DNA from 2 places in the Kitasatospora sp. NPDC023385 genome. Region 1 is predicted to be linked to the other one. Evidence: riboswitches for the same ligand, from Rfam matches in the RefSeq annotation. Region 1 holds a riboswitch; the other holds the start of a gene.
What was found. A riboswitch is a leader RNA that binds a small molecule or an ion and turns the genes downstream of it on or off. The one in region 1 is predicted to bind S-adenosylmethionine.

Region 1 (4,791 bases):
GCGACGGACGGCCCTGGTGTGCGGGGGTCTTTTCCCCTACCGCTCCCGGGGGCCTCACCGACCCGGTCCGCTGTCACTCTCACGCTGTGAGTGCTAACGCCAATGATTAGCACTCACGGTGGTCGAGTGCAAGCCCCACGGGCGACCCGCGAGCCGCCACACGGCCGCCCGGGCGCACCCGGAAGCGCCCGGAAACAGTCGGGAATGGTCGGAAGCGGCCAGGGAACGCCGACGGGCCCGTACGACGCGTGTCGCACGGGCCCGTCGAGAAGCGAGTGGTCACCAGCCGTGGGGCCGCGCCGAGCTCCTGGGGTCGGAAGGGGTCAGCCCGCCGCGGCGCGGACCATGTCCGCCTGCGGGCCCTTCTGTCCCTGGGAGATCTCGAACTCGACCCGCTGGCCCTCCTCGAGGGTGCGGTAGCCGTCCATCTGGATCGCGCTGTAGTGGACGAAGACGTCCGCACCACCGTCGACCGCGATGAAGCCGTAGCCCTTCTCCGCGTTGAACCACTTGACGGTGCCCTGAGCCATTCCGAACTCCCCTAGTGCTGTGCTGGCCCTTCACGTGCCCGCAGGTCGCGGGCCCGGGTTGGTTTGAAGGCCGGCCCGGGGAACCCCCCCTGGGCGCAGCCGTGCACGCCGCAACCGTCCGCACGGAACGCCCAACGGCCTCCGGTGAGCGGGTGGTTGCGTCGACCGCCGCTGAATGTATCCGGATCGACGCCCTCTGCAACAGGGTCAGCCGCCGGTCTTTCCGTTGCCACGCCAAGGGACAGGGCGTACCGAATCGGGAAGTTCTCGGCATTCCACGCCGGGCATAGCGGACGAATTACCCAAATGCCTGCAGGAATTCTGACATCTGCCTGACATGTTTCACGGTCGGGTCTCACCGGCCGGACGTCCTGCGGGGGCGGAACACAGCGGAACACCGCAGAACATCGCGGAACACCGCGAAAGGCCGAAAGGGAAGTCCTGTTCCCAGCCGAGCCACACTCTACTCCGACTCGACCGGAAAATATTCCCGCCGGAATGCAAGCGGCCGCCCGTACCGACGGAAAGCGGAATTCCGTACGGACGGGCGGCCGACCGGCGAGCGGGGGAGCTTGGGCGAGCGGGCGGGAACGGCTCAGCAGCCGCCGGCCACCGCCGGAATGATCGAGACGCCGGCGCCGTCCTTGATCTCGGTGGCCAGGCCCTCGGCGAAGCGCACGTCGTCGTCGTTCACGTAGACGTTCACGAAGCGGCGCAGCTTGCCGGTGTCGTCCAGCACGCGGGCCGAGATGCCCGGGTGGTTCTTCTCCAGGTCGGCGATGACCTCGGCCAGGGTGGCGCCCTCGGCGGTCACCTCGGCGGCTCCGCCGGTGTAGGTGCGCAGGATGGTGGGGATGCGGACGTTGGCGCTCATGGCTCTCCTAGCGGGGTGCGGCCTAGCGGTGTGCGGCCTAGCGGGGGTGCGGCCTTGCGGGGTGGGGAGGTTCAGGCGGACGCGAGGCCGGCGGCGCGGAACGAGTCCAGCGTCGGGCGGATGACGGCGGACATCCCGGCGTCGGAGACGGCGTCCAGGGTCTTCAGGCCGTCGCCGGTGTTGATCGCGACGGTCTCCTTGGCCGGATCCAGCTGCCCGGTCTCGACCAGCTTCTTCAGCACGCCGACGGTCACGCCGCCCGCGGTCTCGGCGAAGATGCCCTCGGTCCGCGCCAGCAGCCGGATCGCCGCCACGACCTCAGCGTCCGTGACGTCCTCCACGGCGCCGCCGGTGCGGCGGGCGATGTCCAGCACGTACGGGCCGTCGGCCGGGTTGCCGATCGCCAGCGACTTGGCGATGGTGTTCGGCTTGACCGGCCTGATCACGTCCCGGCCGGCCTTGTAGGCGGCCGACACCGGCGAGCAGCCCTCCGCCTGGGCCCCGAAGATCCGGTACGGCCGGTCCTCGACCAGGCCGAGCTTGATCAGCTCCTGCAGCCCCTTGTCGATCTTCGTCAGCTGCGAGCCCGAGGCGATCGGGATCACGATCTGTTCCGGCAGCCGCCAGCCGAGCTGCTCGCAGATCTCGTACGCCAGCGTCTTGGAGCCCTCGCCGTAGTACGGCCGCAGGTTGACGTTGACGAAGCCCCAGCCCTCGCCGGCCGGGTCGCCGATCAGCTCCGAGCAGAAGCGGTTCACGTCGTCGTAGGTGCCCTCGATGCCGACCAGCTCGCCGCCGTACACCCCGGCCATGACGACCTTGCCCTGCTCCAGGTCGTGCGGGATGAACACGCAGGAGCGCAGCCCGGCCCGGGCGGCCGCCGCACCCACCGCGCCGGCCAGGTTGCCGGTCGACGAGCAGGACAGCGTCGTGTACCCGAACGCCCGGGCCGCCTCGATGGCGCAGGCCACCACACGGTCCTTGAAGGAGTGCGTCGGGTTCCCGGAGTCGTCCTTGATGTGCAGCTGGGCGGTGAAGCCGAGCTCCCGGCCCAGGTTGTCCGCCTTCACCAGCGGGGTCCACCCCGGGTTCAGGTTGGGCTTGGACGCCACGTCGGCCGGGACGGGCAGCAGCGGCGCGTAGCGCCAGACGGACGCCGGGCCGGCCTCGATCCGCTTGCGCAGTTCCTCGGCGCTCTCGCTGCCGAACTCGTAGGCGATCTCCAGCGGGCCGAAACACTCCACGCAGGCGAAGCTGGGGCCGAGCGGGAAGCGGGTTCCGCACTCCCGACAGGACAGCGCGGTGGCGGGGCCGAGATCGACGGCGGCAGGTGCGGCACCGGAAGGGGTCGTCACGGTGATAGCCATGGTGGCGGAGGCCTCTCTCCTCATCTTCCCCGCGGCGCGGTCGCGCCACAGGCCGGAATTGGCACCTGTCCCGCCGGGTCCTGTCGAGGACAGTCAGGCGAGAAGGTTGCCGGGACGTCAACGGGCCGTTCCCTCAGTCCCTCTGGATGAGCTTGTGAAATTGTGGTGGCGCTCAGCGGTGACCCCGGCGTGCAAAGGTCCGGCCGCTGTACGAAGACTGTATCCGAAGGCGTCAAACCCGAACGGGACCGTCCGCCACGCGAGATGAGCCGTCCCACCCGACCCCGCCGAGGAGACTTCCGTGCCCGCCGAACCGACCCCCGAGCTCCTGCCGCAGGCGGCGTCCTGGCTGCGCCGCCGCTCCTGGAGCGCGGCCGACCGGCCGGTCGAGGACCTCCTGGCGGCCAAGGAACGGACCGGCCGCACCGTCAGCGTCGTCCTGCCCGCCCTGGACGAGGAGGCCACCGTCGGCGGCATCGTCCGCACCGTCCGCCGGGAGCTGATGGAGCGCCTCCCGCTCGTCGACGAACTCGTCGTGGTCGACTCCGGCTCCCGCGACGCCACCGCCGCCGTCGCCGCCGAGGCGGGCGCCCGGGTCGAGCACCGCGACGCCATCCTGCCCCGGCTGCCCGCCGCCCCCGGCAAGGGCGAGGTGCTGTGGCGCTCGCTGCTGGTCACCCACGGCGACATCGTCTGCTTCGTGGACGCGGACCTGCGCGAGTTCGACCCGGCCTTCGTCTCCGGCATCGTCGGCCCGCTGCTGACCGACGAGTCCATCCAGCTGGTGAAGGCCATGTACGACCGCCCGCTCGAAACCGAGTCCGGCGCCGTCGTCCCGGCCGGCGGCGGCCGGGTCACCGAACTCGTCGCCCGCCCCCTGCTCAACCTCCACTGGCCGGAGCTCGCCGGCTTTGTCCAGCCCCTCGGCGGCGAGTACGCGGCCCGCCGCTCGCTGCTCGAACGGCTGCCCTTCCCCACCGGCTACGGGGTCGAACTCGGCCTGCTGGTCGACGCGTTGGAGCTGGTCGGCCTGGACGCCCTGGCGCAGGTGGACGTCGGCGTCCGGCACCACCGCCACCAGGACGGCCAGGCCCTCGGCCGGATGGCCGCCACCATCTACCGCACCGCCCTCGAACGCCTCGACCGCACCCACCGGCTCAAGGCCTCCGCCGACCTGGTGCACCCGTACCTCACCCAGTTCGCCCGCAACCCGGAAGCCCTCCCCCCGGCTCCGGCCGGCGGGGCCCCCATCTTCACCCCGCGCACCTCCCCGATCACCGCCCTGGAACGCCCCCCGATGCACACCGTCCCCGAATACGCGACCCGGCACTGAGGGGTTTGCCACCCCTGGCCTCCGGCAACATCCCAACCATGGGCGATCTCACGACCGAACGTTCGAGTGCGACCGGCACCGCCCCCGTCCTGGTGGCATCCAACCGGGGACCGGTGTCGTTCAGCACCGCCGACGACGGCACGCTGACCCTCCGACGCGGCGGCGGCGGCCTGGTCTCCGGCCTCTCCGCGATCGACGACCCGAACGCCGTCTGGGTCTGCGCGGCCCTCGGCGACGCCGACCGCAGAGCCGCCAGGGGGGCCCCCGAGGGGCGCCTGGACCTGGCCGGCCACGACGTCGGCGGACAGGCCGTCCGAATGCTGGACATCGACCCGGAGACCTTCGCCCGCGCCTACAACGGCGTCGCCAACTCCACCCTCTGGTTCGTCCACCACCTGCTCTACGCGACCCCCACCGCACCCGCCTTCGACGCCGAGTTCCGCACCGAGTGGGCCGCGTACCAGGCCTACAACGCCGCCTTCGCCGAAGCCCTGGCCGCCGAAGCCGCCCCGGGCGCCGCCGTCCTCGTGCAGGACTACCACCTGTCCCTCACCCCGGCCCTGCTCCGCCGAGCCCGCCCCGACCTGCGGATCGGCCACTTCTCGCACACCCCCTGGGCCCCGCCCGAGTACTACCGGCTGCTGCCCGACGACGTCGGCCGCGCCGTCCTCACCGGCATCCTGGGCG
Region 2 (4,791 bases), on a different contig from region 1:
ACGTCCTCGGCTCCGATCCTGTTTCCGGCGGGGTACGGCCGCGACCGCCCCCTGTCGTCACGCTCCGTGCGTCTGGTCTGTTCTGTATTGTCCCGTGCGGCGGACGGGCGCGCCGCGCGCCGCCCACCGCACGGGCGGGACTCAGCCCTGCTCGGCCCGGGCCTGCGCATCCTCGGCGCCCGGCCGGGCCACCAGCTCGACCTGGTCGACGGCGTTGCACCAGCGGCAGCGCACCGACTCGACGGTCTCGCTCAGCACCTCGGTCTCCTCGACCTTGGACTCGCCGGCCAGGTCGAAGTGCAGGAACTCGGTCACCCGCGCGGTGCGGGTCACGTCGAAGCGGGTGAGGTTGCCGCACAGCGTGCAGCGCCAGCGCGTCTCGGCGGTCAGGGCGGGGACGGTCATCGGGGGGTCCTCTCGGGTGGTCCCTGCGTGGGCCAGGCGCTCCCCCCGAAGCCCCGGCGTCGGCGGCGGGAGGCGGGATTGCCCGCCCCAAGCCTATTGCCTGGGGCATCCGCCGCGACCACCGGTCAGCGGAATAGCCGGACTAGTCCACCTGCCGTAAACCGCCGTGTCACCAGCGGCGCCCGGCGGGATGCTTGGCCGCATGGCGCTCACCGCCCCGGACCACACCGCCGCGCGGGCCGGCCGGCCGCAGCCGCCCGCCCCGGCGGTCACCTACGCCCTGATCGCGGTCAACACCCTGGTCTTCCTGATCGGCCCGGCCGCCGGGCTCAACCCCCTGTACGGCACCGGTCAGGCCCGGGTCTGCGCGGAGCAACGGTACGAGCAGCGCTGGGGCGCCGTCCCGGCCGAACTCCTGACCGGACGGCCGCTGACCTCCGAACAGCTGGCCGAGGCGCCCGACCCGGTCCCCGGCTGCCCGGCCGCCCCGACCCCGGGCAAGCACCCGGCGCTGTCCGCGCTCAGCGGCCTCTTCCTGCACGCCGGCTGGCTGCACCTGCTCGGCAACCTGCTCTTCCTCCACGTCTTCGGCCCCACCGTCGAACAGCGGCTGGGCCGGGCCCGGTACGCCGTCTTCTACCTGGCCGCCGGCAGCCTGGCGACGTACGGCTTCGCGCTCGCCGAGGCGCACTCGCCGGATTCCACCCGGGTGCTGATCGGGGCCTCCGGCGCGATCTCCGCCGTCCTCGGCGCCTACCTGCGCTTCCACCCGCGTTCCCGGGTGACCACGCTCGTCCCGCTGCTGTTCTTCCTGCCGCTGCGCTTCCCGGCCTGGCTGGTGCTCGGCCTCTGGTTCGCCCTGCAGTGGTGGTCGGTGCACTCGGCGGGCCCGGGGGTGGCCTACCTGGTCCACGTGATCGGCTTCTCGGCCGGCTTCCTCTACGCCTGCACCCTGGCCCGCCACCCCTCGCGACGACCCGGCTGACGCCCGATACGCTGGCCGCACCCCACAAAGGAGCCCGCACAGTGATCACCGCCATCGTCCTGATCAAGACCAGTGTCGACCGCATCCCGGAGATCGCCGAGGCCATCGCCGCGATCGAGGGCGTCAGCGAGGTGTACTCGGTGACGGGCGGCTACGACCTGGTGGCGATGGTCCGGGTGCGCCATCACGACGACCTGGCCGACGTCATCCCGGGCCGGGTCAACAAGGTCCCGGGCGTGGCCCACACCGAGACCCAGATCGCCTTCCGCACCTACTCCCAGCACGACCTGGAAGCCGCCTTCGCCCTCGGCCTGGACGAGTAGCCGGCGCTCAGCCGTCGCGCCGGGTGTCGACGACGCAACGCCCGCCCTCGTTGCGGTAGTTCCACGACGCGCCGTCGGTGACCAGCTCGCGCACGGCGGTCAGGAAGCGGTCGATGTGCTCGTCCGGCGTCCCGGCGCCGAAGCTCACCCGGATCGCGTTCAGGCTGCGCTCGCCCGGCAGCGAGGGCTCCGGCGCGCCGCACTCCGAGACCGCCACGTCCTCGTCCCCGAGCAGGGTGCGCACCAGCGGGTGGGCGCAGAAGAGGCCGTCGCGCACGCCGATGCCGTACTCGGCGGACAGCGCGGCCGAGAAGTGCGAGCTGTTCCAGCCCTGGACGACGAAGGACAGCACGCCCACCCGCGCCGAGTCGGAGCCGAACAGGTTCAGCACCTTGACCTGCGGGATCTCCGCCAGCCCCGCCGTCAGCCGGGCGATCAGCTGCCGCTCCCGGGCCTCCAGGGCGTCGAAGCCGGCCTCGCTCAGCGCCCGGCAGGCCGAGGCGATCGCGTACGCGCCGATGACGTTCGGCGAACCGGCCTCGTGCCGGGCCGGGCCGGTGTGCCACTGCACGGCCACCGAGCCGTCCGTCTCCCGGGCCACCGTCCGGGTCGCCCCGCCGCCGGCCAGGTACGGCTCGGCCGCGTCCAGCCAGTCCGCCCGGCCGGCCAGCACCCCGGCGCCGAACGGCGCGTAGATCTTGTGGCCGGAGAAGGCGATCCAGTCGACGTCCAGCTCGCGCACCGAGACCCGGTGGTGCGGGGCCAGCTGGGCGGCGTCCAGCACCACCCGGGCGCCGTGCCGGTGCGCGGTCCGGGTCAGCTCGGCGACCGGCCACAGCTCGCCGGTCACGTTGGACGCGCCGGTGACGCAGAGCAGCTTGGGGCCCTCGGGCGCCTCGGCGAGCGCGGCGTCCAGGGCCACCACCGCCTCGGCCCGCGAGCGCGGCGCCCGCAGGTAGGTGACGTCCAGTCCGGCGTGCGCCCAGGGCAGCAGGGAGGCGTGGTGCTCGGTCTCGAAGGCGAACACCCGGGTGCCGGCCGGGACGGCGGCGGCCAGCAGGTTGAGCGAGTCGGTGGTGGCCCGGGTGAAGACCACCTGGTCGCCCTCGCGCAGGTCGAGGAACTCGGCGACGGTGCGGCGGCTCTGCTCGAAGAGGTCGGTGGACAGCTGCGAGAGGTACCCGGCCCCGCGGTGCACGCTGCCGTAGTACGGCGCGTACGCGGCGACGTCGTCCCACACCCGCTGCAGCGCCGGCGCGCTGGCCGCGTAGTCGAGCGCCGCGTAGCCGACCTTCGCACCGCTGGCGAGCGGGACCTGGACGTCGGCGCCGAGGACGGCGAGGGGGGCACAGATTTCGGTGGCGACCGGCATGGGGATGCACTCCTTCGGGGTGATGGACCCCCGGGAGTGTCAGTCGTCGGGCGTCCGCGCTTGTCGCACGGACGGCTTGCCGTGGCGACCCGGTCCTCACCCAGGGCACCCCGCCACGGACGGAGGGTTGCCGGACAGCAAGCTGGGGCTTGGCGCTGTCGCTCATGACCTGCCGAAGACTCTAGGTCGCGTCCGGCGGGTGGTCAAACGGGCATCCACCATCCGGACAGGCCGGGAGCCCGCGCCGGCTCGTCCGACACGGGCTCCCAACTACCGCTTCAGCTCCGGCTGGTGGCCTCCGACCAACGCCGCAGCAGCTCCTGCGCGGCGCCGGAGTCGACGGCCGCCGAGGCCCGCGCCATGCCCGTCGCGAGCTGCTCCGTCAGCGGCGCGTCGCCCAGGTCGAGCGCGACCAGCGCCGCCGCGGTGTTCAGCAGGACGGCGTCCCGCACCGGCCCGCGCTCCCCGGCCAGCAGCCGGCGCGCGACCTCCGCGTTGTACGCGGGATCCCCGCCGCGCAGCGTCTCGATGCCGACCAGACCGATGCCGACGTCCCGTGGGTCGAAGGAGGTCTCGGTGACCGTCCCGTCGCGCACCACCCACACCTGTGAGGTGGTGGTGATGGTCAGTTCGTCCAGCCCGTCGTCGCCGCGGAAGACCAGCGCCGTCGAGCCGCGCCGGGCGAGCACCCCGGCGATCAGCCCGGCGAGCCGGGTGTCGAAGCAGCCGACGGCGTGCGCGGTGACCTTGGCCGGGTTGGTCAGCGGGCCGAGGATGTTGAAGGCGGTCGGCACCCCGAGGTCGCGCCGGGCGGTGGCGGCGTGCCGCATCGAGGGGTGGAACTTCGCCGCGAAGCAGAAGGTGAGCCCGACCTCCTCGGCCACCTCGGCGACCCGCCGGGAGGACAGGTCCAGCGCCACGCCGAGCTTCTCCAGCACGTCCGAGGAGCCGCTGGACGAGGAGGCGGCCCGGTTGCCGTGCTTGACCACCTTGGCGCCGGCCGCCGCCGCGACGATCGCCGACATGGTGGAGATGTTGACGGTCTTCGCCCGGTCGCCGCCGGTGCCGACGATGTCCACCGCCGGGCCCGGGATGTCCAGCGGCTCGGCGTGCAGGTACATCGCGTCCACCAGGCCGGTGACCTCGTCGACCGTCTCGCCCTTGGCCCGCAGCGCGATCATCAGGCCGGCCACCTGGACGGGGGACGCCTCGCCGCTCATGATCCGGTCCATCGCCCACGCGGTGGACGAGCGGTCGAGGTCCTCCCCCTTCAACAGCGCCGCCAGGAGGTCCGGCCAGGAGCGGACCACCTGCGCGGGGTCGCTACCGCCGTTCGCAGGGTTCACGTTCACCATGGCTGACTCCAGCTGTTGTCGGTCCCCCGCCGTGCGGGGGACGTCCGTACGGATGGGAGTCAGCCTATCGAGCGGCGGGGCGCCTACGGCCTTGCCATCTCCACTACTGAGACGCCGCCGCTCAGCGGGCGGCCGGAGCCCGCTTCGCCAGCCGCGCCCGCAGCAGGGTGGCGACGGCCCCGGCCAGCGCCACCGGCTCCACCGGGTGGGAGATCGCGGCGTCGGCCCGGCTCCAGGCGGCGAGCCAGGAGTCCTGCGGCCGGCCGATCAGCACCAGCACGGGCGGGCAGCCGTAGATCTCGTCCTTGAGCTGGCGCCCGAGCCCCAGTCCGCCGGCCGGCACCGCCTCGC

Region 2: another riboswitch for S-adenosylmethionine. It lies ahead of AC0B61_RS19950 (aminotransferase class V-fold PLP-dependent enzyme); the one in region 1 lies ahead of thrC (threonine synthase).

The regions. Positions count from the first base shown of each region.
Region 1 covers NZ_JBVOOL010000003.1:478,937-483,727, forward strand. Annotated here, with positions in the region: gene AC0B61_RS08165 (cold-shock protein) at 324-530, opposite strand; gene AC0B61_RS08170 (ubiquitin-like small modifier protein 1) at 1,126-1,404, opposite strand; gene thrC (threonine synthase) at 1,476-2,771, opposite strand; SAM riboswitch class I at 2,789-2,924, opposite strand; gene AC0B61_RS08180 (glucosyl-3-phosphoglycerate synthase) at 3,073-4,104, shown strand; gene AC0B61_RS08185 (alpha,alpha-trehalose-phosphate synthase (UDP-forming)) at 4,143-4,791, shown strand, end outside.
Region 2 covers NZ_JBVOOL010000012.1:57,168-61,958, reverse strand. Annotated here, with positions in the region: gene AC0B61_RS19965 (hypothetical protein) at 142-405, opposite strand; gene AC0B61_RS19960 (rhomboid family intramembrane serine protease) at 608-1,390, shown strand; gene AC0B61_RS19955 (Lrp/AsnC family transcriptional regulator) at 1,432-1,713, shown strand; gene AC0B61_RS19950 (aminotransferase class V-fold PLP-dependent enzyme) at 1,721-3,085, opposite strand; SAM riboswitch class IV at 3,137-3,255, opposite strand; gene trpD (anthranilate phosphoribosyltransferase) at 3,364-4,440, opposite strand; gene AC0B61_RS19940 (response regulator) at 4,562-4,791, opposite strand, start outside.